2 linked regions of the Salipiger abyssi genome follow. The protein of the gene in region 1 binds, or shares a complex with, the protein of each later gene. Links are inferred from orthologs where the notes say so. Each region holds a gene or a part of one and is shown on either strand. Other genes may lie near its edges.

Region 1 (15,035 bases):
GCGAGCTCACCATGACCCGCACCTCCCGTGAGGTGATCGAGAGCCTGACGGCGGTGTGATCCGGCCGCTCAGGCGGAGCGGCTGAGCCGCTCCTCGAGCACGTCGAAAGGCACGCCCGGCTCGTCCTTGGCGCCACGGATCACCAGCGATGTCTTGACGCTGCCGACGTTCTCGGCTGTCAGCAGCTCTCCGGTCAGGAAGCTCTGGAAGGTCGAGAGATCCGGGGCGACGCATTTCAGGATGAAATCCACCTCGCCGTTCAGCATGTGACACTCGCGCACCAGCGGCCAGGCGCGGCAGCGCTCCTCGAAGGCGCGCAGGTCGCTCTCGGCCTGGCTTTGCAGCCCGACCATGGCAAACACCTGCACCTCGAATCCCAGCTCGCGCGGGTCGACATCGGCGTGATAGCCACGGATGAAGCCCTGCTCCTCCAGGGTGCGCACACGGCGCAGGCAGGGCGGGGCAGAGATGCCCACGCGTTTGGCAAGTTCGACATTGGTCATGCGACCGTCGGCTTGCAGCTCGGCCAGAATCTTTCTGTCGATCGGATCGAGCCGGTTCCCAGGCATAGTCGTTCCTCATGTGAATTCGCGATTGTTATACCACCCCCAGCGCGCTGCGCAATAATGTTTCATATTCGCGAAACATTGTTAATCAATGGGTGTTTTGTCGCGCCAGTTTACGCCCGGGGTTTGCGCCGCCCCGCCGGGTGTCTATATGCAGGGCGGAACGCGAATGTCACAGCTTGCGAGGCGCCACCATGTCCGACACCCGCCACACCAAGGTTCTCATCATCGGGTCCGGCCCGGCCGGTTACACCGCCGGGGTCTATGCCTCCCGCGCGATGCTGGAGCCGATTCTGGTGCAGGGCCTGGAGCCCGGCGGCCAGCTGACCACCACCACCGAGGTGGAGAACTGGCCCGGCCAGACCGAGATTCAAGGCCCCGAACTGATGGTCACCATGGAGGCGCATGCACGCGCCATGGGGGCCGAGATCATCGGCGACATCATCAGCAAGCTGGAGCTCGACAAGCGCCCCTTCGTCGCGCATGGCGACAGCGGCACCACCTATACCGCCGACGCGGTGATCCTCGCCACCGGCGCGCGGGCGAAATGGCTGGGGCTGCCTTCGGAAGACGCCTACAAGGGCTTTGGCGTCTCGGCCTGCGCCACCTGTGACGGGTTCTTCTATCGGGGTCAGGAGATCGTGGTGATCGGCGGCGGCAACACCGCCGTGGAAGAGGCGCTGTTCCTGACCAATTTCGCCTCGAAGGTGACGCTGATCCACCGCCGCGACGAGCTGCGCGCGGAAAAGATCCTTCAGGATCGCCTGCTCAAGCACGAAAAGATCGTGCCGCTCTGGCATCATCAGCTTGAGGAGGTCGTGGGTGAGGATAACCCGAAGGGCGTGACCGCTGTGCGGGCCAAGGATGTGCGCACCGGCGAGATCACCGAGATCCCGTGCAAGGGTGTCTTTGTCGCCATCGGCCACGCGCCGGCGAACGAGCTGGTCAAGGATGTGCTGGAAACCCATATGGGCGGCTATGTGGTGACACAGCCCGACAGCACTGCGACGTCGATTCCGGGCGTGTTCGCCGCCGGCGATCTGACCGATCACAAATACCGCCAGGCGGTGACCTCTGCCGGCATGGGCTGCATGGCCGCGCTCGAGGCCGAGCGCTGGCTGGCCGAGCAGGGCATTGACGAGGGCAAGGATGTCTCCGAGCCGCTGGGCTATGGTGCCGAAACGCCGGTGGCCGGGTAACGCAGGCCTGGGTGCTGTTGATCGAAAGGGGCGCGCCTGGGGTGCGCCCCTTTTTTTGTGAGCTGACGGTGCCGGATCTAAGGGCAGAGCGTCGTTGCAAAACCGCCACGTCGGCGGGAATCGGCCCGAGCGGGCGGTTTGGGCTTTCGCGCTTGCAGCATTCGTGCGATGTGTTCAGCTGTGAACACACTTTGAGTCGCTTGCTATGTCAACGCCTGGTGCGAAACCGATCACGGATGAGGAAGGGCCGCTCTTCCAGCTTCTGCGACAGCTCGATCTGTCGCCGGATGCCTCGCAGCGGCAGATTTCCTCGGCGATCGGCGTATCTCTCGGGCGGCTCAATGCGCAACTTCGTGCCGCTGCCGAAGCCGGGTTCATCAAAATCAGCGAACGTGCCGGGCCGGATCGGCGCCAGCGCTTCGCTTATACGTTGACCTCGCGCGGAGCGGCGGAAAAGGCCCGTTTGACGGACCGGTTTCTCGCGAGGAAATTCCTGGAATACCAGGCGCTCCATGCAGAACTGACCGGCTCTGCCAGCAGCTACATTCCACCCACTGACAGGAACAGATTGATGCAAAACTACCTTGCTCCCATTCCGGAGCTGTTCGTTTCCTACGACAGCGCCCAGAAGCTGAAGGTCGAGGCGGGGGATCTCGTCTCGCATGACCTGACCCCGCGCCAGATCTGCGATCTCGAGCTGCTGATGAACGGCGGTTTCCACCCCCTCAAGGGCTTCCTGAGCGAGGAAGATTACGACGGCGTCGTCGAGAACATGCGCCTCGCCGACGGGTCGCTCTGGCCGATGCCGATCACGCTCGACGTGACCGAGGCCTTTGCCGAGAAGATCGAGATCGACCAGGATATCGCGCTGCGCGACCAGGAAGGCGTGATCCTCGCCACCATGACCGTCACCGACAAATGGGTGCCGAACAAGTCGCGCGAGGCCGAAAAGGTCTTTGGCGCCGATGACGATGCGCACCCGGCGGTCAACTACCTGCACAACACCGCCGGCAAGGTCTATCTGGGCGGCCCCGTCACCGGCATCCAGCAGCCGGTGCACTATGATTTCCGCGCCCGCCGCGACACGCCCAACGAGCTGCGCGCCACCTTCCGCAAGCTCGGCTGGCGCAAGGTCGTGGCCTTCCAGACCCGCAACCCGCTGCACCGTGCCCACCAGGAGCTGACCTTCCGCGCCGCGCGTGAAAGCCAGGCCAACCTGCTGATCCACCCGGTCGTCGGCATGACCAAGCCGGGCGATGTCGACCACTTCACCCGCGTGCGCTGCTATGAGGCGGTTCTCGACAAGTACCCGGCCTCGACCACCACCATGTCGCTGCTGCCACTCGCCATGCGCATGGCCGGCCCCCGTGAGGCGGTCTGGCACGGTCTGATCCGGAAGAACTACGGCGTGACCCATTTCATCGTCGGCCGCGACCATGCCGGCCCCGGCAAGAACTCGGCGGGCGAAGATTTCTACGGCCCCTACGACGCGCAGGAGCTGTTCAAGCAGCACCAGGAAGAAATGGGCATCGAAATGGTGCCGTTCAAACACATGGTCTATGTGGAAGAGCGCGCCCAGTACGAGCCCAATGACGAGATCACCGACAAGGACAAGGTCAACATCCTGAACATCTCGGGCACCGAGCTGCGCCGTCGTCTTCAGGAAGGTCTCGAGATTCCCGAGTGGTTCTCCTTCCCCGAGGTGGTGGCCGAGCTGCGCCGCACCAAGCCGCCGCGCTCGCAGCAGGGCTTCACCGTGTTCTTCACCGGCTTCTCGGGCTCGGGCAAATCGACCATCGCCAACGCTCTGATGACCAAGCTGATGGAGATGGGCGGGCGTCCGGTCACGCTGCTCGACGGCGATATCGTGCGGAAGAACCTCAGCTCCGAGCTGGGCTTCTCGAAAGAGCACCGCGACCTGAACATCCGCCGCATCGGCTATGTCGCGTCCGAGATCACCAAGAACGGCGGTATCGCGATCTGCGCGCCCATCGCGCCCTACGCGGCCACCCGCCGTGCCGTGCGTGAGGATATCGAGCAGTACGGTGCCTTCGTCGAGGTGCATGTCGCCACCACGATCGAGGAATGCGAACGCCGCGACCGCAAGGGGCTCTACAAGCTGGCGCGTGAGGGCAAGATCAAGGAATTCACCGGGATCTCCGACCCCTACGATGTGCCGGCCAACCCCGAGCTGCGCGTCGAGACCGAGAATGTCGATGTCGACAACTGCGCGCATCAGGTCATTCTGAAGCTGGAAAGCATGGGGCTGATCGCCGGCCACTGAGCTGCGACCGACCCGGAAACAAAGAGGCCATGCGCGCGCGTCGTGCATGGCCTTTTTCCTGTGTGCGGCGCCGGATCTGCGGGGGCCCGGCAGCGGGCCGGGGCGGGAGTGACACGGCCTCTGCGGGCAGGTTGCGCCCTGCTGGCTCATGGGGCGTTGGGGGCGCCTGCCAAGCCGGAGTGCACGCGAAAAATCCGTGTGTTGCGATTCAGGCACAAAATTCCCGACTATTTTAATATTCTATTGTACATCTCCTGCGTCATCGGGCAGACCGCATCTCAGCAAGCCTTCGCCAGCATCCAGAACAGACCCGGCTGACAGAAGGTTACTCTCATGGCGACAGTGAACGCGCGCTTGCCCCTGGGCACGGCGCTTTTCCTTTTTTCGATTTCTCAGGCTCCTGCCGCCCTGGCGCAGACCTTGTCGAGCCAGAGCGACGATTTTTACGATCTCGGCACCATCGTCCTGACGGCGGAAGAACAGATCAAGCAGGCGCTCGGCGTCTCCACGATCACCGAGGAGGACCTCGAGCGGCAGCCCGTGGTCAATGACGTGGCCGATATCATCCGCAGGATGCCCGGTGTGAACCTCACCGGCTCCTCGCCCTCCGGGCAGCGCGGCAACCAGCGCCAGGTCGACATTCGCGGCATGGGGCCGGAGAACGTGCTGATCCTGATCGACGGCAAGCCGGTGCTGTCGCGCACCTCGGTCAAGATGGGCCGGGGCGGCGAACGCGACACGCGCGGCGACACCAACTGGGTGCCCGCCGAGATGGTCCAGAGCATCGAAGTCATCCGCGGGCCGGCGGCGGCGCGCTACGGCTCGGGCGCCGCGGGCGGTGTCGTCAACATCATCACCAAGCAGCCCGAAGAGGATCTGTTGCAGCTCGGCGTGCATTACGATGTGCCCGAAAGCGGCAAGGAGGGCATGACCCAGCGCTACAACGTGCTGTGGGCGAAACGGCTGAGCGACGACGTGGCGCTGCGCTTTACCGGCAGCTACAACAAGAGCGAGGCCGACGACCCCGATCTCAACGCCGAGGTCGGCGATTGCGAGGTCGATCCCGATACCGGCACCGAGACCTGTTCCTACGACGCCGGCAACGAGGGTGTGGTCAACAAGGACGCGACGCTGCTGCTGAGCTGGGAGCCGAGCGACCGCAACAAGTTCGATTTCGAACTCGGCTGGTCGCGGCAGGGCAACCTGTTTGCCGGCGACACGCAGCTGGGTGGCCGGCTCAGCTCGGACGGAGACACGATCATCGACGATCTCGCCGATGACGGTGAAGAGACCAATGTGATGGAGCGCGGCACCTTCGCCTTTACCCATACCGGCACCTATGGCTGGGGCGAGACGAAGAGCTATCTGCAATACGAGCACACCGAAAACACCCGCCTGAGCGAGGGCGCTGCCGGCGGCGGGGAAGGGGCGATCAACTCCACCTCGGATTGGGACACCGCCATTCTCGAAGCCATCGCCGCCAAGAGCGAGGCCTATATCGACCAGACCGTCTTTGGCCGGCCCTCGGCGCTGACACTCGGCGCGGAAGTGCGCTGGGAAAAGCTCGACCTGACCGATTACAGCGCCTTCGTCGATATCACCAATGCCGATGGCAGCATCGATTCCACCGATGCGGACGGCATCACCGAGCAGACGACCATCGGGCTCTATCTCGAGGACAATATCGAATGGACCGACCGGCTGACGCTGACGCCGGCGCTGCGGGTCGACTGGGCGGACACCTTCGGCACCAATGTTTCGGGCGGGCTCAACGCTTCCTATGAGCTGACCTCGGAATGGACGGTCAAGGGCGGCGTGGCCAAGGCGTTCAAGGCGCCGAACCTCTACCAGCTCTCCGACACCTATGTGTATACGACCCGGGGCCGGGGCTGCCCCTATCCCTACTATGTCGACGGGCCGTGCTATGTGCTTGGCAATGACGATCTCGATCCGGAAACTTCGGTCAATACCGAGATCGGCGTGGCCTATAACGGCGACAACGGCATCAACGCGACTCTGACCTGGTTCCACAACGATTACCGCGACAAGATCCAGGCCGGGACCGAACAGATCGGCACCACCACCCTGGCCGACGGCCGCACCGCGCGCCTGTTCCAGTGGCAGAACGTGCCGGAATCCGAGGTCGAGGGGCTGGAGGGCAGCTTCTCCATGCCGCTGGGCGAGCGGGTCTCGCTGTCGGTCAACGGCACCTACATGATCAATTCCAGCCAGAAGATCAAAATCAAGGGCGGCACCAACAGCAGCGGCGAGACCTCGGGCGACCGCAATATCGAGGTGCCGCTGTCGCTGGTGCCGGACTACACGATCAACGCGGCTCTGACCTGGAACGTCAACGACCGGCTGACCCTCATTCCGTCGCTGACCCACTATGGCGAGATCGAAGCGGCGGAATACAGTTCCTTCATGGGGACCGAGAACGGCGACACCGAAAGCCGCGATCCCTACACGCTGGTCAATCTCGGCATGACCTACGCCTTTGACAACGGGTTCAATTTCAAGGCCGGGGTCACCAACATCTTCGACGAGTCGATCAAGCGCTCGGGCGATGGGGCCAACACCTATAACGAGCCGGGGCGGGCCTATTATTTCGGTCTGACCAAGACCTTCTGAGCCCGGCTCTGTTCCTGAAAACCACGCCGCCCGGTTCCGCCGGGCGGTGTCTGTTTCCGAAAGCCGACCCATGACCGCCGCGCATCGCGCATCCGGCCCGAAGGCGGGCCAAAGCTCCGGCATCGCCCGCGCCCTGGCGCGGGCCGACCGCGTTCTGGCTCGTATCGAGATGGCCGCCGCGGCGGCGCTGGTCGCGGGGCTCTCGGGCGTGCTGGCGGCGGCGGCGCTGGCGCGGGCCATGGCGCGCCCGCTGATCTGGGCGGATGAGCTGGCGGTGCTGCTGATGGCGATGGCCTGTTTCCTCGGCGCCTCGGCGCTGCTCGCCCGCGACGGCCATGTGGCGGTCACCGCGCTCACCGACCGGCTGCCGCGCCGGGCGCGGGCCTGGGCGCTGCTGGCGCGCGAGGCGCTGCTCATGGCGGTGATCGTGGTCTTTGCGCTGCTGGTCTGGCGCTGGTTCGATCCGCTGGCGCCGCTGCGCCCGCCGCCGGAACCGGGCGCCTTCGTGCTGCCGAATTTCCTCTATCAGGAGCCGACGGCGACGCTGGGGCTGCGCAAGCTGTGGTTCTGGCTGGCGCTGCCGGTCTTCTGCCTCGGCGCGCTCTGCCATATGGCCGTGCGGCTGGGCCGGGCGCTGCGGGGGCTGGCATGCTGAGCCTCGCCGCCTTCGCGCTGCTGCTGCTGCTGGGCCTGCCCATTGCGGTGGCGATCCTCGGCGCGGCGATGCTCCAGATCGCGCTGTCGGGCAATGCCGCGCTGCTCACCGACGCGCCCGCGCAGGTCTTTGCCGGGGTCGAGAGCTACGGGCTCCTGGCGCTGCCGGTCTTTCTGCTGCTCGGCGAGCTGATGAGCGCCAGCGGCGCCGCCGAGCGGCTGATGCGCGTCGCGGCGCTCTGCGTCGGGCCGGTGCGCGGCGGGCTCGGCCATGTGACGCTGGTGGCCAACGCGCTTCTGGCGGCGATCCTCGGCTCCTCGGTGGCGCAGATCACGCTGATGTCGCGGCTGGCGGTGCCGGCGATGACCCGCGCCGGCTACCCGCCCGAGGCCGCCGCCGCTACGGTCGCGGCGGGCGGGCTGCTGGCGCCGGTGCTGCCGCCCTCGATGCTGCTCATCGTCTTCGGGGTGATCGCGCAGATGCCGGTGGGCCGGCTCTTTGTCGCGGGACTCTTGCCCGGCGCACTGCTGCTGGCGGCACTGATCGCCGTCACCGCCTGGATCGCCCGGCGCGAGGGGCTGGCGGCGGAGCCGCGCCGCCCTGGCGTCGCGCCCGGCACGCTGCTGGGCGCGCTGCCGGCCATGGCGATCCCGGCGGTGATGATCGGCGCCATCGTCAGCGGGCTCGCCACCGCCGTCGAGGCGGGGATCTTCGGCGTGCTGGCGGTGCTGGTGGTGGGCGGCGCGGTCTATCGTGCGCTCGGCCTTGCGGATCTGCGCGACGCCCTGTTGCGCGCCGCCTCGGGCAGCGCCATGGTGCTGTTTCTGATCGCCGTCGCGGCGCTCTGGGGCTGGATCGCGGCGTGGGAGAACCTGCCGGCGCGCGCCGCCGATGCGCTCACCGCGCTCACCGCCGATCCGCTGCTCTTCCTGCTGCTGCTCAACCTCGGCCTGCTGCTGCTCGGCATGGTGATCGACCCGATGCCGGCGCTGATCCTGGTGGTGCCGGTGTTTCTGCCCGTGGCGGTGGAGAGCTATGGCATCGATCCGCTGCAATTCGGCCTGGTGGTCTGCGTGAACCTGACGCTGGGCCTGCTCACCCCGCCGGTGGGCACCGGGCTGTTCACCGCGGCCAAGCTCAACGGCATCGCGCCGGAACGGCTGGTGCTGCGGCTGGCGCCCTATCTGGCCGCTGCAGCGCTGGTGCTGGCCGCCCTGAGCCTGTTCCCGGTCCTGACGACCGGCCTTGTCCGCAGCCTGTTCTGAGATGGAGACGACATGAAACACCTTATCGCCTGTGTATTCGCCCTGACCGCCACGCATGCCGGGGCCGAGCAGTATCGGCTCGGCCTGATCACGCCGCCGCCGCATCAGTGGACCAGGACCGCCGAGATCATCGCCGCCGAGATCGCCGAGCGCACCGATGGCGCGGTCGAGATCCTTGTGATGCCCTCGGGCCAGCTCGGCAGCGAGGCGCGGATGCTGCAACAGCTACAATCGGGGTCGCTGGATTTCGGCATGTTCACCGTTGGCGAGTTCTCCAACCGCGATGCCGATTACGGCGTTTTCCTCGCGCCCTTCATCGCCCGCGATGTGGAGCAGGCCCGGGCGCTCCTGCGCGGCGAGGTGGCGGGGCAGCTGCTCGACGGGTTCGGGCATTTCGGGCTCAAGGGGCTGGCCTGGGGCATGGCCGGCATGCGCGAAATCGTGCTGGCCGAGCCTGCTGAGACGCTTGCCGATCTGGCCGGGCAGAAGATCCGCACCGTGCCGCTGGCGCCCGAGCTGGATTTCTGGCGCCAGATCGGCGCCGCGCCGACGCCCATGCCACTACCCGAGCTCTATAACGCCTTCGCCAACGGCCAGGTCGACGGCATGCAGATCGACTTCGAGGGCACCTGGAATTCCGGCTATTACGAACATGCCGGGCAGGTGATCGTCTCGGATCACATGATGTTCCCCATGGCCGCCGTCGCTTCGGGCCGCCGCTGGCAGGGCATGAGCGCCGAGCACCGCGCCGTGGTCGAGGAGGTCTTTGCCGAACAGATCGATGCCATGGTCGCGCGCTACGGCGAGATCGACGCGCGCTATCTGGGCGAGCTGGAGGCCGCCGGTGTGCCGATCACCCGCGTGGATGCGGACTGGTTCGAACCTGCGGTCTCGGACTGGTATGCGGCCTGGCGCGAAAAGACGCCGCTGCTTGAGGCGCTCGAAGCCGAGGCGCGGCGATGATGGGGCGACGGAACTTTCTCGCGGGGCTCGCGGCCATCGGCACCGGCGGCCCGACACTGGCGCAGCCGATGCAGGCGGTGGCCGAGCCCACGGTTCTGGAAACCGGCTCGGCGCATTACCACACCGCCGAGCTGCGTCTGCCGCACCCTGTGCCCGGACTCGCCGACCACCGCATCCGCATCGCCTGGCCGCGCGGGCCGGTGCCCGAGGGCGGGTTTCCGGCGCTGCACATGCTCGACGGGCGCGCGGTTGCGGCGCTGCTCGACGAGCCGCTGCTGGCCCGGCTGGCGGCGCGGGGCGGTCCGGCCATCGTGGCGCATGGCCATGCCCGCGCGACCCGCTTTGCCACGCTGGAACGCGCGCAGGACTACACCCCGCCCGATGCCGAAGGCCGGCCGGTCGCCGATCCGCGCGGCCGTGCGGGCGGCGGCGCGCTTGATTATCTGGCGTTGCTGACCGGCGAGATCCTGCCGCGCGTCGAGACCCGGGCGCCGCTCGACCCGGCGCGCCGGCTGCTCTGGGGGCATTCCTATGGCGGGCTCTTCGTCTTGCAGGCGGCGCTGGCCGCTGGCGGCGCCTTTGCCCGTTTCGTCGCCGCCAGCCCGGCACTCTGGTGGGATGACGCGCGCTTTTATGCCCGTGTGCTCGCCAGCGTCGAGCGGGGGCTCAGCCCTATGCCGGTGCTCGACCTGCATTCCGGCAGCGCCGAACGCGCCCGCGCCAGCCGGCCCTCCAATCCCGACGCGCAGGATCTGCTGCGCATGCGCGACGCGCTGCCCGAGGGTGCGCTCGATCGGCTGTCTGAGGCGCTGCGCGGGCATGGCGTTGCTGGCGAGACGCTGGTCTTCGACGGGCTCAGCCATGGCGAGAGCTTTGCAAGCTCTGCCCGCACGACCCTTCTGGAGACCGCGCTAGAGTTGTGAGCCCGCGGAGCGATTTGTGTTCTTGACGAATTTACTCGGATACAATATCGACACCCGTGCGCCCGTACGGCACCGCTGCACGGGCGCGGAAATATCGAAGCCAAGGACCGGCTTATCTGGGTCCGCAGCCAATCCGACATCCAACCGCCGGGCGCCTCGCGCCCGCCAGACAGGAGAGGCTGACGTGTCCCTGCCATCCGTCCTTCGCAGCGGTGTCTGCGCCGCCGCAACCGCCGTTGCGCTCATCGCAACCCCCGCGCTTTCCGATCCCTTCGCAGATCTCGCACGCGGTTTTGACGCGCAATTGCGCGCCGCTGGGGCCGAGCGTGCCCCCATCGCCGCCGGCGGCGTGGCGCTGATCACCGGTCGCGGCTTCACCCCCGGCCAGAGCGTGACCTTCCGCCAGGGCGGCACCGCATTGAATGACGGCGCGGCGGTAGAGGCCGACGACAAGGGCGAAATCAGCGCCGAGATCGCCATTCCCGAAGGCACCGCACCGGGGATCTACCCAGTGGTGGCCGAGGTTTCCGGCCCGGACTACGCCACCACCTTCGAGATCAAGGTCTCGCCGGTGCTTGCGCCGTCGGGCGATTTTGCCACCGAGTCGCAGCCGCTGGAGCCGGGGCTCTACCAGGTCGCGGCGACCGACGAGGCGGTCTATGTGACCTCCGCCGTGGGCCGTCCGCCGGTGAAGCAGAGCGCGCTGATGAAGCTCGATCCCGAGACGCTTGAGATCGTCGCGCAGACAGCGCCCGGCGCCGCGCCGGCGCGGGCAGACGGCAGCGATGGCGGGGTCTTTGCGGTCTATGGCATCGGTGTCGCCGAGGAGGCGGGGCAGGTCTGGGTGACCAACACGCGGCAGGACACCGTGGCGGTCTACGATGCCGACGACCTGTCGCTGATCAAGCAGTTCCCTTCGGGCACCGTAAGCCATTCGCGCGATGCCGTCGCCCATGACGGCAAGGTCTATGTCACCGCGACCTTCGAGCCCTTCGTGCATGTCTTCGATACCGAAACGCTGGAAGAGACCGGCACCATCGAGCTGCGCTCTTCGCGCCGCCGGGCCGAGTTCGGCACCGCCAGCCTGCAACTGGATGAGGAGAGCGGCACGCTCTACGTGGTCAGTCTCGGTACCAACGAGGTGGCGGCGATCGACCTCGCCTCGGGCGAACAGACCGGCGTCTGGCCGGTGGACCTGTCGCGCGGCACCATCGGCGTTGGCCACGATGCCGAAACCGGCCGGATCTTTACCGCCGGGCAGGGCAGCGACAATGTGATGATCCTCGACGACGAGACCGGCGAGGTGCTGCACGAGGTGATGGTGGGCGCCAACCCGCTGAACATCGTCTTCGATCCCGAGGCCGATCTTGCCTATGTGACCCTGCGCGGCTCCGGCACGCTGGTGGCGGTGACCCCCGATGGCGAGATCGCCGGCAATATCGAGATCGGCTCCTTCCCGAACCATCTGGCACTCGACGGCAAGGGCGGTGTCCTCGTCGTGAACAAGAGCAAGGGCGCCGACGACCCGACCGGCGACCATATCACCCGCGTCACGCCCGAGGGCTGACGCAAGGCACGGGGATAGGCAGGCGATTGATTTCCCTCATCGCAACGTCCCGGGCAGGAGCGATACAGAATGAAACCTGTCGAGCAGGTCTGGCCGCCGGACGTCGCGGCCGAATACAGGGCCAAAGGCTACTGGCGCGGGGAAACCTTCCCCGCGCTTCTGCGCGACCGCGCGGCGCGCCATCCCGAGAGGCTGGCCGTGTCGGGCGGTGGCGCGACGTGGTCCTATGCGGATCTGGCGCGCCGCGCCGAGCGTTTCGCGGCGGGGCTGCTGGCGCGCGGGCTGGTGCCGGGCGACCGGGTGCTGGTGCAGATGAGCAATGTGCCGGAATATCTCTCCGCCGTGTTCGGCATCTTTCGCGCCGGCATGCTGCCGGTCTTTGCGCTGCCGGCGCATCGCCGGATCGAGCTCGACCACCTGCTGCGCAAGAGCGAGGCGGTGGCGATCCTGACCGAGCGCCGCATCGCCGGCTACGATCACGCCGCGCTGGCCTCGGCGCTGGCAGGCGAGATCGCCGGGCTGCGCCATGTGCTGATCTGCGAGCCGGGACAGGGTGGCGAGGGGCTGGCCGGGCTCGAGGCCGCGCCGGAAGAGCGCGAGCTGCCCGGCGATCCCGATCCGCAGGCGGTGGCCTTCCTCCAGATCTCCGGCGGCAGCACCGGCCTGTCGAAGCTCATTCCGCGCACCCATGACGATTATATTTACTCGGTGCGCGAAAGCGCCCGGATCAGCGGTCTTGACGGCGGCTCGGTCTATCTCGCGGTGCTGCCGATCTCGCATAACTTCACCATGAGCTCGCCCGGCGTTCTGGGCGCGCTCTATGCCGGTGGGCGGGTGGCGCTCTGCCCCGATCCGCGCCCCGAGACCGGCTTTCGCCGCATCGCCGAGGAGGGCGTGACGATCACCGCGCTGGTGCCGCCTCTGGCGCTGAAATGGCTCGATGCCGCCGAGCGCCTGCGCCCGGATCTGCCGACGCTGGAGGTGCTCCAGGTCGGCGGTGCGAAATTCCTGCCCGAGACCGCGCGGCGCGTGCGCCCGGTGCTGGGCTGCACGCTGCAACAGGTCTTTGGCATGGCCGAGGGGCTGGTAAACTACACCCGGCTCGACGACGAGGAAGAGATCATCGTCACCACTCAGGGTCGGCCGATCTCGCCCGATGACGAGGTGCTGATCCTTGACGACGACGGCACCCCGGTCGCCCCCGGCGAACCCGGCCATCTGCTGACACGCGGCCCCTACACGATCCGCGCCTATCACGACGAGCCCGGCGCCAATGCCCGCAGCTTCACCGAAGACGGGTTCTATCGCACCGGCGACATCGTGCGCCGGCTGCCCTCGGGCCATCTCGAGGTGCGCGGGCGGGCGACCGACCATATCAACCGCGCCGGAGAGAAGATCTCCGCCGAGGAGGTCGAGGACCATCTGCTGGCGCATCCGCAGGTGCTGGACGCGGTGGTGGTCTCGGTGCCCGACCCGCATCTGGGCGAAAAGAGCTGCGCCTTCATCCTGCCGCGCGACGGCACGGCCCCCGCGCCGGCAGAGCTGCGCCGCTTTATCCGGGGCCGCGACATCGCCGCGTTCAAGGTGCCCGACGAGATCCGCCTGGTGACCAGCTTCGGCACCACGGCGGTGGGCAAGATCAGCCGCCGCGCCCTGCGCGCGGCGCTCAGGAAAGACCATATGGAGGAGGGGGCCGCATGACCCTGCATCGCCCGATGACCCCGCTGACCAAGGACGACATGCGCGCCGATATCGCGCAGGTTCTGGATGTCGCGCCCGAGAGCATCGCCGATGGCGACAGCCTGCTCGATCACGGGCTGGATTCGCTGCGCGCCATGGATCTGGTGACCCGCTGGGAAGCGCGGGTGCCGCATCTCGACTATATCGACTTCTTCGAGGTCGAGACGCTGGACGAGTGGTGGGCCGTGGTGGAACGGACAAGGCGGGCGTGAGCGGCGAGAGCTGGCCTCTCACCGAGGCGCAGGAGGGTATCTGGTACGCCCAGGCCCAGGCGCCGGGCCGTGCCACCTTCAACACCGGGCAGGTGCTGTGGATCGACGGCGCGCTCGACCTGCCGGCGCTGGAACGCGCGGTGGCGCATCTCTGCGAAGAGGCGGAAAGCCTGCGCCTGCGTTTCGGCCTGCGCGCGGGCCAGCCGGTGCAATGGCTGGGGGAGGCGCCCGCGCTGCGCCGCCGCGACCTCTCGGGCGCGTCCCGGTCCGAGGCAGAGGCGGCGATCCGCGAGGATGCCTTTACCCGCATGGATCTGGCCGCCGGGCCGGTGGCGGATCTCACCCTCTGGCGGCTGGACGACACCCGGCACGCGCTCAGCCAGCGCATTCACCACCTCGCCGCCGATGGCTATGCCAATACGCTGATCACCCGCCGCATCGCCGCGCTTTACGCGCATTACGCCGAAGGCGCCCCGGCGCCGCGCCCGCTGGCGCCCTGGCAGGCGGCGCGCGATGCCGATGCGGCCTATCGCGCCGCGCCGGGCCGGGCCGGGGATCGCGACTGGTGGCATGCGCAGCTCGACGGGCTGGGCACGGTGGGCAGCCTCGCGCCCGGGCGCGCCGCCGCGTCCGAGCGGTTTCTGAGGGCCGAGCACCCCTCCGATCCCGGGCTGCCGGCGGCACTGCGGGCGTTGGCCGAGCGCGCCGGCATCTCCTGGGCCGATGCGCTCACCGCGCTGACCGCCGCCTATTGCGCCCGGCTGACCGAGGGCGAAAGCGTGCCCGGTATCCCGCTGATGAACCGCATGGGCGGCGGCGTCGGCTCGGTGCCCTCGACCCAGGTCAATGTGCTGCCCTTCCGGCATCCGGTCGACGAGGCCGCGCCGCTGGCGGAGTGGCTGGCAGGCGCCGCCGCGACCCTCGGCGAGATGCGCCGGCACGGGCGCTACCGGGGCGAGCATCTGCGTCGGGAGCTGGGGCTCGTCGGCGGTGCAAGGCGGCTGCACGGGCCGCTGATCAACGTGCTGCC
Region 2 (15,240 bases), 770 kb from region 1 along the record:
GGAGATCTCGCAGGGTCGGCTCGAGGCGCTGCTGAACTACCAGACCATGGTCAGCGACCTGACCGGGCTGGAGATCGCCAATGCGTCGCTGCTCGACGAGGCCACCGCCTGCGCCGAGGCGATGACCATGGCCATGCGCGTGGCGAAATCCAAGGCCAAGGCGTTTTTCGTGGACGAGAACTGTCATCCGCAGAACATCGCGGTGATGCAGACCCGCGCCGCGCCGCTGGGGATCGAGGTGATCGTCGGCGCGCCGGAGACGCTGGAGGCCGACACCGTGTTCGGCGCGATCTTCCAGTATCCCGGCACGTTCGGCGGGCTGCGCGATGTCTCCGCCGAGATGGAGGCGCTGCATGCGGCCAAGGCGGTGGGCATCGTGGCCGCCGATATCATGGCGCTGTGTCTGGTGAAGGAGCCGGGCGCGATGGGCGCCGATATCGCCGTGGGCTCGACCCAGCGTTTCGGCGTGCCGCTGGGCTATGGCGGCCCGCACGCGGCCTATATGGCGACGAAGGACGCCTATAAGCGCGCCATGCCCGGGCGCATCGTCGGTGTCTCGGTGGACAGCCACGGCAACCGCGCCTACCGGCTGGCGCTGCAAACCCGCGAGCAGCATATCCGCCGCGAGAAAGCCACCTCCAACGTCTGCACCGCGCAGGCGCTGCTGGCGGTGATGGCGGGCTTTTATGCGGTGTTCCACGGCCCCGAGGGGCTCAAGGCCATTGCGCAGCGCATCCATCTCAAGACCGCGCGGCTGGCCAAGGGGCTGGAGGAGGCGGGGTTTGCCGTCGAGCCGGAGGCGTTTTTCGACACGATCACCGTGGAAGTCGGGCTGTTGCAGCGCGGCGTATTGCAGGCCGCGGTCAAGGAGGGCGTGAACCTGCGCCGGGTCGGCAAGACCAAGGTGGGCATCACGCTGGACGAGGCCACGCGGCCCGCCACCATCGAAGCGGTGTGGCGCGCCTTTGGTCTCGTGCGCAAGGACGAGGACGGGGCCGCGGAATACCGGCTGCCCGACGCGCTGCTGCGCGAGAGCGGGTATCTCGGCCACGAGATCTTTCAGATGAACCGTGCCGAGACCGAGATGATGCGCTACATGCGCCGTCTCGCCGACCGCGATCTGGCGCTCGACCGGGCGATGATCCCGCTCGGCTCCTGCACGATGAAGCTCAACGCCGCCGCCGAGATGATGCCGGTGAGCTGGCGCGAATTCGCCAATCTGCACCCCTATGCCCCCGCCGATCAGGCGCGCGGCTATGCCGAGATGATCGGCGATCTGTCGGAGAAGCTCTGCGCGATCACCGGCTACGATGCGTTTTCCATGCAGCCCAATTCCGGCGCGCAGGGGGAATACGCGGGTCTTCTGACCATCGCCTCCTGGCAGCGGGCGCGGGGCGAAGGCCAGCGCGATGTCTGCCTGATTCCGGTCAATGCCCATGGCACCAACCCGGCCTCGGCGCATATGGTGGGCTGGACTGTCGTCGCGGTGAAATGCGACGATCAGGGCTCCATCGACCTCGACGATTTCCGCGCCAAGGCCGAGCAGCATTCCGACAGGCTGGCGGCCTGCATGATCACCTACCCCTCGACCCATGGCGTGTTCGAGGAGACCGTGAAGGAGGTCTGCGCCATCACCCATGAGCATGGCGGGCAGGTCTATATCGACGGCGCCAATATGAACGCCATGGTCGGCCTGTCGCGGCCCGGCGATCTGGGCGGCGATGTGAGCCACCTCAACCTGCACAAGACCTTCTGCATTCCGCATGGCGGCGGCGGCCCCGGCATGGGTCCGATCGGCGTCAAGGAGCATCTGGTGCCGCATCTGCCCGCCGATCCGCTGACCGGCGGCGTGGCCGGGCCGGTTTCGGCGGCGGCCTTCGGCTCGCCCTCGCTGCTGCCGATCTCCTGGGGCTATATCCTGATGATGGGCGGCGAGGGGCTGACCCAGGCGACGCGGGCGGCGATCCTCAACGCCAATTACATCGCGGCGCGGCTCTCCGGCGCCTACGAGATCCTCTATACCGGCCCCAAGGGGCGGGTGGCGCATGAGTGCATCCTCGATGTGCGCCCCTTCGAGAAATCGGCGGGCGTCACGGTGGAGGATATCGCCAAGCGGCTGGTCGATTGCGGCTTTCACGCGCCGACCATGAGCTGGCCGGTGGCGGGCACGCTGATGGTGGAGCCGACGGAATCTGAGACCAAGGCGGAGCTCGACCGCTTCTGCGACGCGATGCTGGCGATCCGCGAGGAGATCCGCGCCATCGAAGAGGGCAGGGTCGATGCGGAGAACAACCCGCTGAAACACGCCCCCCACACGATGGAAGACCTCGTGCGCGACTGGGACAGGCCCTATTCGCGCGAGCAGGGCTGTTTCCCGCCGGGCGCCTTCCGGGTCGACAAATACTGGCCGCCGGTCAACCGGGTGGACAATGTCTATGGCGACCGGCACCTGGTCTGCACCTGCCCGCCGATGTCGGATTACGCCGACGCGGCGGAGTAGTCTGCCGCAGCACATACCGGGGCGGGCAGGCTTGCCCGTCCTTCTTTTGCCCGCGTCACATAAGAAATGCGCCCCCGGATGGAGGCGCATTTTGTCTTTTTGCGGTGAGAGAGGCTCAGATCGACTCTTTGATCCAGCTTTCCAGCGAGGCCTTGGGCGCGGCGCCGGTGCGGTTCGAGATCACTTCGCCATCCTTGAAGATGAACAGCGCCGGGATGCCGCGCACGCCGAGCGCAGCCGCCACGCCGTGGTTGTTGTCGACATCGACCTTGGCAACCTTGATCTTGCCTTCATACTGTTCGGCCAGCTCTTCGAGCGCCGGGCCGATCTGCTTGCAGGGGCCGCACCATTCGGCCCAGAAATCGACCACGACGGGAATGTCGGAGCCTTTCACTTCCTCATCGAAAGTCGCGTCGGTGACGGGAACGGTGGCCATTGGAATCTCCTTGCGGGTTTGGCAGCCAGTATCTTGGGAGGCGAAGGTAGGTAGGGGCCGGGGAGTCGTCAAGCGGTCGTAGCGCGCGCCAGTGCCGCAGACACAAGATCGTGTGGCAGTGACATATAGTTCTGCGTCGCCGTCCAGATCAGCCCGGTTTCGATCTCGCGCCCCGGATAGAGCTGGGCCAGCGCCGCCGCATAGGCGCCCATCTGGCGCAGCAGCCCCTCGGGCGTGTCCGCTGCGGTGGCCGGCACGGTGCGGTTGGATTTGAAATCCACCGCGATCACCTTGTCCGGGGTGACGATCAGCCGGTCGATGATGCCGTGAATGCGCCCGACCGGCGCGATCTCGGCGGTGAGCGGCACTTCGGCGAGGCTGTCGGGGGCAAAGAACGGCGTCAGCGTGTCTGCGGCCAGCACCGCCAGCGCTTCGCTCGCAAGCGTTTCGGTGTCCTCGGGCAGCTCCTCGGCGATGGCCAGCACATGCGGCACGGCGGCGGGCCGGGCATCGGGGGGCAGGGCCGAGAGGTGTTCCAGCAGCAGGTGCAGCACGGTGCCGCGCAGCATGGCGGCCTCGACATCCTCGCCGTCTTCCCCGGCCAGCGCCTTGGCGCCGCCGAGCGCCGAGGGCGAGACGGATTCCAACAGAGCGCCCGGCAGCGGCGCGGGCTGGCGGAAAAGATCCGGCAGGGCCGCCTCCTGCCGCAGGATCTCCGGCGCGGGTTCGTGCGGCAGCGCGCTCCAGTCGGCCTGCCCCAGCCGCAGCCCCTCATCCGCGCCCCAGGCGCCGAAATCGAAGGTGGCAGGCTCCGCGCCGGAGCGCTCCATGCCCAGCCGAACCTGATCGTACCAGGCATTGCCCTGCGCCCCCAGCCTGCCGGCGGCGGCGACCACCAGCCATTTCTCCGCCCGGGTCAGCGCCACGTAAAGCAGCCGGTCGCGTTCGCGCTGATTGGCGTCTTTCGCCCGCTCCAGCGCCTCGGCCTGCACCCGTGGCTGCGCCTCGGCGCTGGCCTTCCACACGGTGCCGGTGTCGCCATCGAGCAGGCTGTCGCGGATCTGAGCATTGGGCTCGGCGCAGTCCGGCAGGATGACGATGGGCGCTTCCAGCCCCTTGGCGCCATGCACCGTCATCACCCTGATCCGTGCCCCGGCGCTGTCGGGCGCGCGCTTGATCTCCAGATCGTCGGTCTGCATCCATTCCAGGAACCCGGTGAGCGAGGGCACCTCGGTCTGCTCATAGGCCAGCGCCTGCCCGATCAGCGCATTGATGCCGTCCTCGGCCTCTTCTCCCAGCCGTCCGAGCAGCTTCTGCCGGCCCTCGTGCCGGGTCAGGATGCGCTCGATCAGATCGAAGGGGCGCAGGAAATCCGCCTTGCTCCGCAGATCGTCGAGCACCGCCATCACCTGAGGATATGCGTCTCTGTTTCCGCGCAAAGCGGCCCAGAGATAGCCGTCGCGCGGCTGCGCCAGGGTGAACAGATCCTGCTCGCCCAGACCGAAGAGCGGCGAGCGCAGCGCGGTGGCGAGCGACAGGTCGTCCTCGGGCGTGGCGAGAAAGCTCAGCAGCGCACCGATATCCTTCACCGCCAGCTCGGACATCACCTTGAGCCGGTCGGCGCCGGCGATGGGCAGGGCGCGCTGCTTGCAGGCGCGGATGATCTCGGTAAAGAGCGTGCCGCGCCCGCGCACCAGGATCAGGAAATCGCCGGCATGGGCGGGACGGGTGCGGTACTGGCCGCTGAAGCCGATCTCTTCGGGCAGCGGCGTGCCGAGGGTCTTTTCGATGAACCCCGCGACGCGGTTGGCGAGGATCACCGCGTGATGACGCTCGCCCACCCGGTCGACCGGCTCGAACCAGTCGGTCTCGTCTTCCTCCTCCTTGCCGGGCTCAACATGCGGCCAGAGATCCACCCGTCCGGGCATCTCGGATTTGAAGGCGCGGTGTTTCTGGTCCTGCGAAAACCCCGCCGCCTCGCGCCCGTCAAAGGTGTTGTCGACCAGCCGCAGGATCGGCTCGGCCGAGCGAAAGCTGTATTCCAGCATCATCCGGCTCAGCGGCGCGTCGGTGCGTTTCAGCCGCTCGGCGAACTCGTCGCACATGCGGTCGAATTCGCGTGGATCGGCGCCCTGAAAGCTGTAGATCGACTGTTTCTTGTCGCCCACCACAAAGATCGTGCGCCGCACATCGGCGCGCGCGCCCTCGCCGCTGGTGAACTCATGCGCCAGCCGCTCGATCACCTGCCATTGCACCGGGCTGGTGTCCTGCGCCTCGTCCACCAGAATGTGGTCGATGCCGCCATCGAGCCGGTAAAGCACCCATTCCGCCACCCGGTCATCGGACAGCAGATCGCGCGCGCGGGTCACCAGATCGTCGAAATCGAGCCAGCCGCGCCGCTGTTTCTCGGCCTCATAGGCGGGCAGAAACGCCTGCGCGAAGCGGTGCAGCGCCAGCTCGCGCTCGGCGGCGGCCAGCGCGAGCCGGGTCTCGCGGGCGGATTCCACCCGGCGCATGAGGTCTTCGAGCGCGCCCATATGCGGCGCCAGCGCGCCGTTTTGCAGCCCCTTGGTGGGGAATTTTCCGAGCTTGGCAGTGAACGGCTCCTTGGCGCCCTTGCCGGTCAGCAGTACCGACTCGAGGATCTCCAGCGCGTCGAGATCGGGCGCGGTGATACGCGCCAACTGCGCGGCGGCTTTCTGGTCGTTGGCGCCCGATCCGGAGAGCGCCGGCACCATCGCCTCCAGCAGCGCCATTTCGCCGCCGAGGAACACCCGCGCCAGCAGCGCCTCGCGGCTGTCGTCGGGGGCGAGATCGTAGAGCGCAAACAGCGCCTCGCGTGAGCGGGCGGGCAGAAATGCGTCTCTGTTTCCGCAGATTTCGGCCAGAAGCTTCTCCGGCTCGTCGCTCAGCCAGCCGGCCAGATCGGCGACCAGATGACCGTGGGCGCCCTCGGACAGCCGGTCGAGCACATCGGCACGCAGGATCTGCGCGGCGCGGTCCTCCATCTCGTGGAACTGCGGCGAGACGCCGGCCTCCAGCGGAAAGCGCCGCAGCAGAGAGGCGCAGAAGGAGTGAATGGTCTGGATGCGCAGCCCGCCCGGCGTCTCGATGGCGCGGGCAAAGAGCGTTCGGGCGCCAGCCAGCCGGTCGGGCGGCAGCGGCCCGTCGAGCCCGAGCTGGCGCAGCTCGTCGCGCAGCGCCTCGTCCTCCAGCATCGCCCAGGCGCCGAGCCGGCGGAACAGCCGGTTCTGCATCTCGGTCGCGGCGGCCTTGGTGTAGGTCAGGCACAGGATGTGTTCCGGCAGCACCCCGTCGAGCAGCAGCCGCGCCACCCGGTCGGTCAGCACCCGGGTCTTGCCCGAGCCGGCATTGGCCGAGAGCCAGGTCGAACAGTCGGGGCGCGCGGCGCGTACCTGCGCTTCGGTGGCCTCGTCGCGCTTCATTCCAGCACCTCGCGCTGCGCCTCGTCGATCACGTCCCATTCGCCGAAGCGGGCGAGGTGATCGTATTCGGACACATCCTTTTCCTTGAGCAGCGCGGCGCGGGCGGTATAGCCGCGCTCCGGTTCCGCCCAGCGGGTCATGAGCGTCTCGAACTCGGCCCAGACCTGCGCGGCTGGCATTTCGTCGAGCGGCGCCGGCACCTCCTTGGGACTGGCCGCGACCGAGACGAACACCGCGCGTTCGGTGTGGCGCGGCTGAAGCTCGCGGAAGGCACCGCGCTCGACCATGGCGGCTTCGAGCAGCAGCTGCTTGTCGAAATAGCGCTGCTCCTTGGGGCTGGGGGCGGCGCCGGTCTTGTAATCGTAAAGATGCGCACCGCCGCGCGCGTCGATGTCGATCCGGTCGGCCTTGCCGCGCAGGGTAAAACCGAGCTGCGGAATCTCGCCATGACCCATGATCTCGTAATGCGCGGGCGTGGCCACCGCCTGTCTCGCGCGCTCGGTCTCGGTGAACCAGAGCGCGATCTTGGCCAGCCGCGCGCGCCAGAGATGGCGCGTTGTCGGATAGGGCACGATCTGCGGATCGCAGATGATGGCGTCGGTCTTGCGCAGCAGCGCCTCGACACTGAGTTGCACCGGATCAGAGACGCTTTCCTTGACGAACTCCTCCAGCACGCGGTGGATCAGCGTGCCACGCAGCAGCGCGTCTGGGGCACGTTGCAGAGGATTGAGCGGCGTGAGCCGCAGCACCCGCTTGGCATAGATGTGGAAGGGGTCACGGATCAGATGCTTGATCTCGGTGACCGAGAGCGTGCGCGGCCGCGCCGCCAGCGGTGGGGCCGGCGAAGGGCGCGGCGCCGGGGCACAGGGCACGGGCTTTTCCAGCGCGCGGGCCAGCGCCAGCCAATGGCCGCCGCGCGCGCGCATGTCCTTCAGCGCCTGCGGCCCGTCCCGGTCGGGCAGCCCGTTCATCAGGTTCATCAGCCGGTTCAGCCAGCGCGAGGGCACGGTTTCCGCATCGTCGGATTTCAGCGCGCGGGTCAGCCAGACCTGCGGCGCGGCCACCGCCTGCTGAAAGTCATGCGCGGCCAGCCCGATGCGCCGTTCCGGCACCAAAAGGCCCGCGCGGTGCCGCATCCGCCGGTTCAGCCAGGGGTCGGCGCCGGGCAGCTCGGGCCAGCTGCCTTCGTTCAGCCCGCCGAGGATCAGCAGATCGGCGCCCATCACCCGCGCCTCCAGCGTGCCCCAGATCAGGATGCGCGGATGCGGCGCATCACGGTCGCGCAGCTCGTGTCCCGAAAGCACCGCGCCAAAGAGGTCGGCATAGTCGCGCGCGTCCAGATCGGTGCCGTACCCGGCCTCGTCGCGCAGATCTTCGATCACCGCGCGGGTCTTGCGCCCGGCGGCCTCTTTCCAGAGCTCGGAATCCGTACCCTGCGGCCCGGCGGCGATGCTCTCGGCGCGGGACAGATGGTCTTCGATCCAGTCGGCAAGTGGGCGGGTGCCGTGTTGCGGTGGATGGCAGAAACAGGCGGCAACCCATTCCGCCCAGGCCTCCTGTTTCGCCGCCACGCCCCAGGCGCGCAGCTGCTCGGGCTGCGGATAGGGCCAGGATTTGCGGCGGATATGCAGCTCCAGCTCGCGGGTGGCGCGGAGGTGCTCGCCGCGCGCGTGGCCGCTATGGGTGAGCGGATGCTTGAGCAGGGTGAGCAGCGTCTCGGCGGTCAGATCCTGCTGGAACAGGGTCGAAACATGGCGCAGGAACCGGCCCGGCGGGGTCAGTTGTAGCGGCGTGCCGGCGCTGTCGTCGGGCAGGATGCCCCAGCGGTCGAGCGCCGCCGTCACCTGCCGGGTCAGCATCCGGTCGGGGGTGATCAGCGCGGCGGTCACGCCGTCCTCGGCAGCCTGACGCAGGCGCAGCGCGATGGCGGTGGCCTCGTCGCGCTGGGTGGGTGCCTCGACCAGCGTCAGCTCGGTGGTGGCCTCGGTCAGATCGGGCAGGCCCGGCCCCTCGTCCCGCCATTGATCGGTGACCGGCGCGGGCCGCAGCGCCAGCGAGATCAGCCGGTTGCGCCCGGGGCTGGGCGCTGCCTGTTCGGTCCAGTGGGCAATGTCGCCCGGGCGCAGATCCAGCTCGCGCATCAGCCGGGCAAAACGGAACTGCGGGTGATCCTCGCCCGAGAGCGCATCGGTGAGCCCGTCCCAGACCGCCTCGGGCGTGTCGAAATCGAAGCCGGGCAGCACCAGTGCGCCCTGCGGCAGCCGTGCCACCGCCTGCATCAGCCGGTTGGTCATCCCGCGCGAGCCGGTGGAGCCGGCCAGGATCACCGGGTGCTGCGGCGGCTGCGTTTCCCAGTCTTTCAGTCTCTGTTCCAGCGCAAAACGGCGAAAGGCGACGGTGTCCGGCGCCTCGTCCCCGTCCTCGAAATAACGCTGCACGATGTTGAAAAAGCTGAGCGCCCGCTGCCAGTGGCCGGATTCATCGCTCACATCCAGCGCCGCGATATCGTCGGGCGAGACGCCCTCGTCCTGCATCTCGTCCATCAGCGTGGCGAGGCTGTCGGCGAGGTCGAACAGCGTGCTGCGCGGCGCGAGATCGGGCTGCGCGTCGAGCAGTTTCGACACCAGCCCGGTCAGCTCCAGCCGCCGCCGCAGCGGCGAGACCGGCGCCGGCAGATGCGCCAGCGCGATCGGGTCGGCGACATTGCCCAAGAGCCGGATGCGCGGCAGCAGCGTGGCCGGCCCCTGGTCAAAGATCTGCCGGATGCGCCGCGCCATGCGGGTGGTGTTCACGATCAGCTCGGCCCGCGCCATGGCCTCGGGCGGCTGCCCTTCCATGCGGGCGCGCAGGCCGGCGACCAGCGCCGCCGGGAAATCGACACCGGGGGCGAGCGCGAAGACGCGCGGGGTGGCAGAGCGCTCAAACATCGGCGCCCAGCATCTCTTCGGCGAGCCGGATGCCCTCGGGATGGCCGACATCGCACCAGTAGCCGGGATAGGGCAGGCCAAAAAGCCGGCCCTCTTCGTGCATGACGTTCCAGAGGCGGTTCAGCGAAAACACGCGATCGGGGATATTGGCCAGCCCGCCGGTCGTGAGGATCTGCGCGCCGGTATAAACGAGATCGCCCTGGCGCAGCAGCCGGCCGGCGCCGTCCATGCTGAAATCGCCGGCGGTCTTGCGGCCCACGGCGCGCGCCATGGGCACGCAGAGCAGCAGCGCGTCCATGCGCGCGGGATCCCAGGCCTTGCCCAGCAGGCGCAGCGGGTTGGGGCCGGACCAGACCGCATCGGTGTTGAGCGTAAAGAGCGGATCCTGCCCCAGCAACGGCAGGGCGGCGCGCAGACCGCCGCCGGTGTCGAGAATCTCCGGCTCTTCACGCACGACGACGATGTCGCGCCCGGCGAGATGCGCTTCGAGCTGGTCGGCGCGGTAATGCGCGTTGACCACCCGGCGCAGCTTGCCATAGCCTTCGGCCAGATCCAGCGCGTGGTCGATGAGCGGCTTGCCCGCCACCTCGATCAGCGGCTTCGGGCGGTCGGCGGTCAGCGCGCCCATGCGGGTGCCGAACCCGGCGGCAAAGAGCATCAGGGCGTCGGGCATGTGGATTTCAGCCTTTGCAGGATGTCCGGGGTCGGGGCGGGCAGCGCGTCGCGCAGCAATGCTGCGATGTTGGCCAGCGCCGGGTGGCGCAGGTCGGTTTGCAGGTGCCCCCAGACCCGGGGGATAAGGTCGATGTAATGCGGCTTGCCGCGCGTTGCCGCAAGCCGGGCGAAGACACCGAGGATACGCAGGTTACGCTGCGCGCCCAGCACCGCCAGCGCGGCGCGGAAGGGCTGTTCGGGAAGGCCGGTTGCGGTGAGATAGTGACGAATTGCCGCCTCCGCGGTGGCAGGGGCCACATCGCGGCGGGCATCCTCGATCAGGGAGACGAGATCGTAGGCACGATGCCCCTGAAGCGCATCCTGGAAATCCAGCAGACCGGCGCGGGCGGCGCCCTCGCGGTCGGGCAGCCAGAGGATATTCTCGGCGTGGTAGTCGCGCAGGATCATCACATCGGTCTCGGGCGCGTGGGTGGCCAGCGCGGCCTCGAACGCGGCGGCGCAGGCCTCTTTTGTGCCGGAAGGGGCGGGCTGGCCGGCACCTTCCGCATAACAGTCAAAGGCAAGGTCAGTCATCGCGGCAAGGCGCGCGGGATCGGCGCGCGGCAAATCGGGCGGCGCGGGGTGCCGGTGCAGGGCGATCAATGCGTCAGTTGCGGCGAGATAGAGCCGCTTTTCGGTCTCCGGATCAGTTGCGAGCCGGGCAACCAGCCCGTCGCCCAGATCCTCGATCAGCAGCAGGCTCGGCGCTTCGGCGAGGATGCGCGGCGCGCTGAGCCCCAGAGACAATAGATGCCGCGCGAGCCGGGCAAAGAGCGCGGTGTCGCCCTCGGGGTCTTCCATGAGGATCGCCGTTTCGCCGCCGCGCGTCAGGCGGCTGTAACGCCGCGCCGAGGCGTCGCCCGCCAGCGGTTTAGCCACGGCCTCTGCCCAGCCGGCCTCTGAGAGAAAGGTGGCGCTCATGCGGTCAGCCCCGCGAGCACTTCGTCCCAGCGCGGATCGGTCCAGTCGAGCGCAAGCTGCCTGACATCCTCACCCTCGTCCATGGCGAAGCCCAGCGACAGCGCGCCTTGCGGGGCGAGATCCTCCAGCCGGTCGGGCCATTCGATCAGGCAGATCGCGGTCTCGAACGCGTCGGTGAGACCGAGCTCGGCGCATTGGTCGGGATCGGAGAGCCGGTAGAGATCCGCATGCCAGAGCTCCCCGGCGCGTGTCTCGTAGACCTGAACCAGCGTGAAGGTGGGCGAGGGCACATCCTCGGGCGCGTCCTGAAGCGCCTGGATCAGGCAGCGGGCGAAATGTGTCTTGCCGGCGCCGATACCGCCGGAGAGCAACAGCACGTCGCCCGGTCGCAGCCTGTCGGCAAGCCGGGTGGCGAGGGAGCAGGTCGCTTCGGGTGAGGCGAGGGTCAGCGCGGCGCGGGGTGATGTCATGGCGCGAAAATACCCTGCGCGCGCTGCGGCGCAAGCGGGATCAGGCGTCGGCGCCCTACACCTCGGCGGGGATTTTCGCCGGGCAGAGGCAGGGGCTGAACCGGATCAGCGTCGCCCCGCCGCTGAGCGGCTCGGCCCGGCAGAGCAGGCGCTGGCCGTCGAGCGTTTGCAGCTCGGCATCCCAGCCGGCGCGGTCGCCCAGGGTCAGGGTGAAATCGCGCAGCTCCGCCCAGATCGGGCTGGGCCGGCAGCGCGCCTGCCAGTCGCGGGTGGCCTCGGCGATGCCGATTTCGGCGATGCTGCTGTCGGGGTCGTTGTCCCAGAGCTGGCGATAGGGGTCGTTGCAAAAGGACAGGACGCCGAGCTGCGAGAACACCGCCACCGCGTCGTCGAGACAGTCGAGCACCGCCTGTGTGACCTCGATCTCCTGCCGGAAGCGGCGGGTGAGCGAGATCTCGGCGCTGATATCCTCGAACAGGAAGGCCACGCCGCCATCGGGATGCGGGCGCCCGGTGATCTTGTAGGTGAGCCCCGAGGGCAGACTCCAGGTTTCGACATAAAGGTCGCTGCTGGCGGCGGCGATGACCTCGCTCAGCTTGTCGCGCCAGCTGCGGTAATTCTTGGGCTCGGGCATCATCTGCTTTTCGCGCAGCATATCGAAGAAGCTGAGCAGGTTGGGCCGGCCGCTGAGGAATTCCGCCGGCAGCGTCGTCAGGTCGAGCAGCGCCGGGTTGAACAGGACCAGTCGCAGATCCTTGTCGAAAACGGCAAGCGCGATGGGCAGATGCGCGAAGATACGGGTGAGGGTTTGCAGGAAATTGCGCTGCGCCGCCTCGGCATGGATCACCGCGTCGATATTCTGCGCGAAATGCAGCCGCCCCTCTGGAACGCGATAGGATTGTACCTCGTACCAGGACTGGCTGCCGTCGCCGGGCTTACCTGCGCTGGCGCGGCTGACATGGATGTCCTCGCTGTCGTCGGGAAGGATATCGAGCGGTTGCGTGCTGCGGTCGGGCAGCTCCGCCCGCGCGCAGAGATCGTCGAAACTGGCGTTGCCCCAGACCACCTGCCGCGTGGAATCGGTTTGCCAGATCGGGGTGGGTGTGCGGGCCATCACATGGCGGAGTTGCGACAGCTCGCGCAGATCGGCACGCAGGCGCAGGCATTCGCCGACACCCGCCGGCGGGCCGATAAAGGTCAGGCGCAGCCTGTTTCCGTCAGGCGTGAGTGTCAGTAGCGTTTCGGGGTCGCCTATGGCCGGCAGTACCGCCGCCTCGGTTGGCTGGACCTCGGGAAGCGGGCCGAAGAAGGGGCGCAGCGCGGTGGCGATTTCGGACCATGTGAGCTGTTCCGCCGGGCCGCATTCCAGCAGGTGCCGGGCCTGCAAGGTCGCATCGGTCAGCATGCCATCCGAGACGAGTATCTCTGTACGTTCCATATGCGGTGTGTCTGGAGGTTTCGCTTGTGACGCGGCGTTTGGCGCCCGCCCGATCAGCATCCCTCCGATGAAAGCCGCCCCTCCGGCCCCAATCCCGGTTGCCAGTGCAATTAAAAAATCCACAAAATAACCCGTTCCGTTTACCTCTCCCCGTCCGTCATGATTGAACGGAGAAGGTTAATTTCTCGTTAAGGTCTCTGTGCGGACGGGATCAGATCTCGATCGGACGGTTTTCGCCGAGCGGCGTGCCGGGCGCATGGCGGGGCGCGATGATCCTGCTGCTGGGCCAGACGACCTCGACGATGGCGCCGCGGGGCGCGCCCTTTTCAGATCCGATAAAGGGGTCGGCCCCATTGGCAAAGCTCAGCTCGGCGCCGCTGCGCTCCAGCAGCGTCTTGGCGATGAACAGCCCCAGCCCCATGCCCTCGTATTCCGGGCGTGTGCGGCGGTCGCTCTCGCTGCGGCGGCGGCGCATCAGCGGATCGCCGAGCCGCCCGATGAGATGCGGCGGAAAGCCCTGGCCGTCGTCGATGATGCGCACGGTGATGCTGCCGGCATCCCAGATCGCCTCGACCCAGACCTGGCTGCGGGCGAAATCCACCGCGTTCTGGATCAGGTTGCGCAGCCCGTGGATGATCTCGGGCCGGCGCAGGATCTGCGGCGGCAGCGGCGCGCCCTCCGGGCCCGGCCCGGCCTCCACATGGATTTCCTTGCCGCGGTTCTCATGCGGTTCTGCGGCCTCGCGGATCACCTCGGTCAGCGGCGCCTGGCGCAGATGCAGATCGTCCTTTCCGGCGCGTCCCATACCGCGCAGGATATCGCGGCAACGGTCGGCCTGATCGCGGATCAGCCGCGCGTCTTCCTGAAGCTCCGGGTGGTCGTCGAGATCCTCGATCAGCTCGGCGGAGGTGAGCTTGATCGTCGCCAGCGGCGTGCCCAGCTCATGCGCCGCCGCCGCCACCACGCCGCCGAGATCGTTGAGCTTCTGCGCCCGCGACAGTGCCATCTGCGTCGCGGTGAGCGCGTCGGACATGGCGTTCATCTCGCGGGTGATGCGGCGCGCATAGACCGAGATGAAGACAAGCGCGATGGTGATCGCCGTCCACTGGCCAAAGACGAAGACCTGCGGCAGTTGCAGGGTGATGCCGTCGAGCGTGCGCAGCGGCAGGTGAAAGAACACCATGACCGTGATCAGCACAAAGGCGGTGACGTTGAGCAGGATGGTCGAGCGCAGCGACAGCGCCGCCGCCGAAACGGTGACCGGCCCCAGAACCAGCAGCGTGAACGGATTGTTCAGCCCGCCGGTGAGGAACAGCAGAAAGCAGAGCTGCAACAGGTCGAACATGACCATGAGCAGGTTTTCGTTCTCGGTCAGGCGCTTGTTCTCGGGGAAGATGAACATCGCCACGAGGTTGCCGATGATCGACACGCCCACGGCGAGATAGCACAGCCCCAGCTCCAGCCGCAGATCATAGAGCTGCTGCGCCACCGAGATCGCGATGATCTGGCCGCCGATGGCGACCCAGCGCAGCAGGATCATGGTGCGCAGGCGGATGAAGTTGCTGCGCTGGTCCTCGTCCAGCAATCCCAGGTCGGTCTGGCTCATCTGCGCGCTTTCGTCACTTGATCCTGCCGGCCCAATTGTTAGGTCTCCGTCACCGCTTTCGCAATCAGCTCCGGGAAAAACGCCGCATGCGCTGGACCATCGCCGCCGTCTCCGCCCTCGTGCTTGCCGCTCTTATCGGGGGCATCTGGTTCTATACACGCCCCGGCGATCAGGCGAGCGATCCCTTCGCGCCCTGCCGCACGGCGGTGATCGCCGGCGGCTCCGATCAGATCGGCGGCCCGTTCGAGCTGGTCAATTCCGCCGGCGAGACGGTGACCGACAAGGATGTGATCACCGAGCCGACGCTGCTTTATTTCGGCTATACCTTCTGCCCGGATGTCTGCCCGCTCGATACCGTGCGCAACGCCGATGCCGTCGATATTCTCGACGCGCAGGGCAAGAGCGTGACGCCGGTCTTCATCTCCATCGATCCGGAGCGTGACACGCCGGAGGCGGTGGGCGATTTCGCCCATAATATCCACGAGCGGATGATCGGCCTGACCGGCTCGCCCGAGCAGGTCAAGGCGGCGAGCCAGGCCTACCGGACCTATTACAAGAAGCAGCCGTCGGATGACGAATTCTATCTCGTCGATCACTCGACCTTCACCTATCTGGTGCTGCCCGAATACGGCTTTGTCGAGTATTTCCGCCGCGAGCTGCCGCCCGAAGACCTCGCCGAACGCGCCGCCTGTTTCATTGATCGCATGTAATCGCATGCGCATTTGACCCCTAGCGCGCCGCAGGATATTACCGAAATCCAAGCGTCGAACAGCAGTTGGGGG

What was found.
Region 2: the proteins of trxB (region 1) and trxA are in contact, whole or in part, in a crystal structure (PDB 1F6M), measured with the Escherichia coli proteins. The link is inferred for Salipiger abyssi from one-to-one orthologs.

The regions. Positions count from the first base shown.
Region 1 is NZ_CP015093.1:816,049-831,083, reverse strand. The notes cover bases 1-2,762. They hold trxB (thioredoxin-disulfide reductase), read left to right. Parts: upstream 1-760; coding sequence 761-1,765; downstream 1,766-2,762. Other genes in these bases: Ga0080574_RS07575 (bifunctional sulfate adenylyltransferase/adenylylsulfate kinase), read left to right, coding at 1,971-2,762; Ga0080574_RS07585 (Lrp/AsnC family transcriptional regulator), read right to left, coding at 69-569; Ga0080574_RS07590 (Hint domain-containing protein), read left to right, coding at 1-59. Outside these bases: more of Ga0080574_RS07575, read left to right, coding at 2,763-4,049; Ga0080574_RS07570 (FepA family TonB-dependent siderophore receptor), read left to right, coding at 4,383-6,680; Ga0080574_RS07565 (TRAP transporter small permease), read left to right, coding at 6,751-7,335; Ga0080574_RS07560 (TRAP transporter large permease), read left to right, coding at 7,329-8,600; Ga0080574_RS07555 (TRAP transporter substrate-binding protein), read left to right, coding at 8,613-9,563; Ga0080574_RS07550 (alpha/beta hydrolase), read left to right, coding at 9,563-10,486; Ga0080574_RS07545 (beta-propeller fold lactonase family protein), read left to right, coding at 10,671-12,053; Ga0080574_RS07540 ((2,3-dihydroxybenzoyl)adenylate synthase), read left to right, coding at 12,123-13,754; Ga0080574_RS07535 (phosphopantetheine-binding protein), read left to right, coding at 13,751-14,005.
Region 2 is NZ_CP015093.1:1,588,383-1,603,622, reverse strand. What follows is about bases 1,277-4,243. They hold trxA (thioredoxin), read right to left. Parts: upstream 2,937-4,243; coding sequence 2,616-2,936; downstream 1,277-2,615. Other genes in these bases: addA (double-strand break repair helicase AddA), read right to left, coding at 3,005-4,243; gcvP (aminomethyl-transferring glycine dehydrogenase), read left to right, coding at 1,277-2,500. Also shown: more of gcvP, read left to right, coding at 1-1,276; more of addA, read right to left, coding at 4,244-6,382; double-strand break repair protein AddB, read right to left, coding at 6,379-9,309; Ga0080574_RS11270 (nucleotidyltransferase family protein), read right to left, coding at 9,302-9,982; Ga0080574_RS11265 (aminoglycoside phosphotransferase family protein), read right to left, coding at 9,967-10,944; tRNA (adenosine(37)-N6)-threonylcarbamoyltransferase complex ATPase subunit type 1 TsaE, read right to left, coding at 10,941-11,414; Ga0080574_RS11255 (PAS-domain containing protein), read right to left, coding at 11,470-12,852; sensor histidine kinase RegB, read right to left, coding at 13,064-14,458; Ga0080574_RS11245 (SCO family protein), read left to right, coding at 14,545-15,168. UniProt on the Escherichia coli protein: Participates in various redox reactions through the reversible oxidation of its active center dithiol to a disulfide and catalyzes dithiol-disulfide exchange reactions.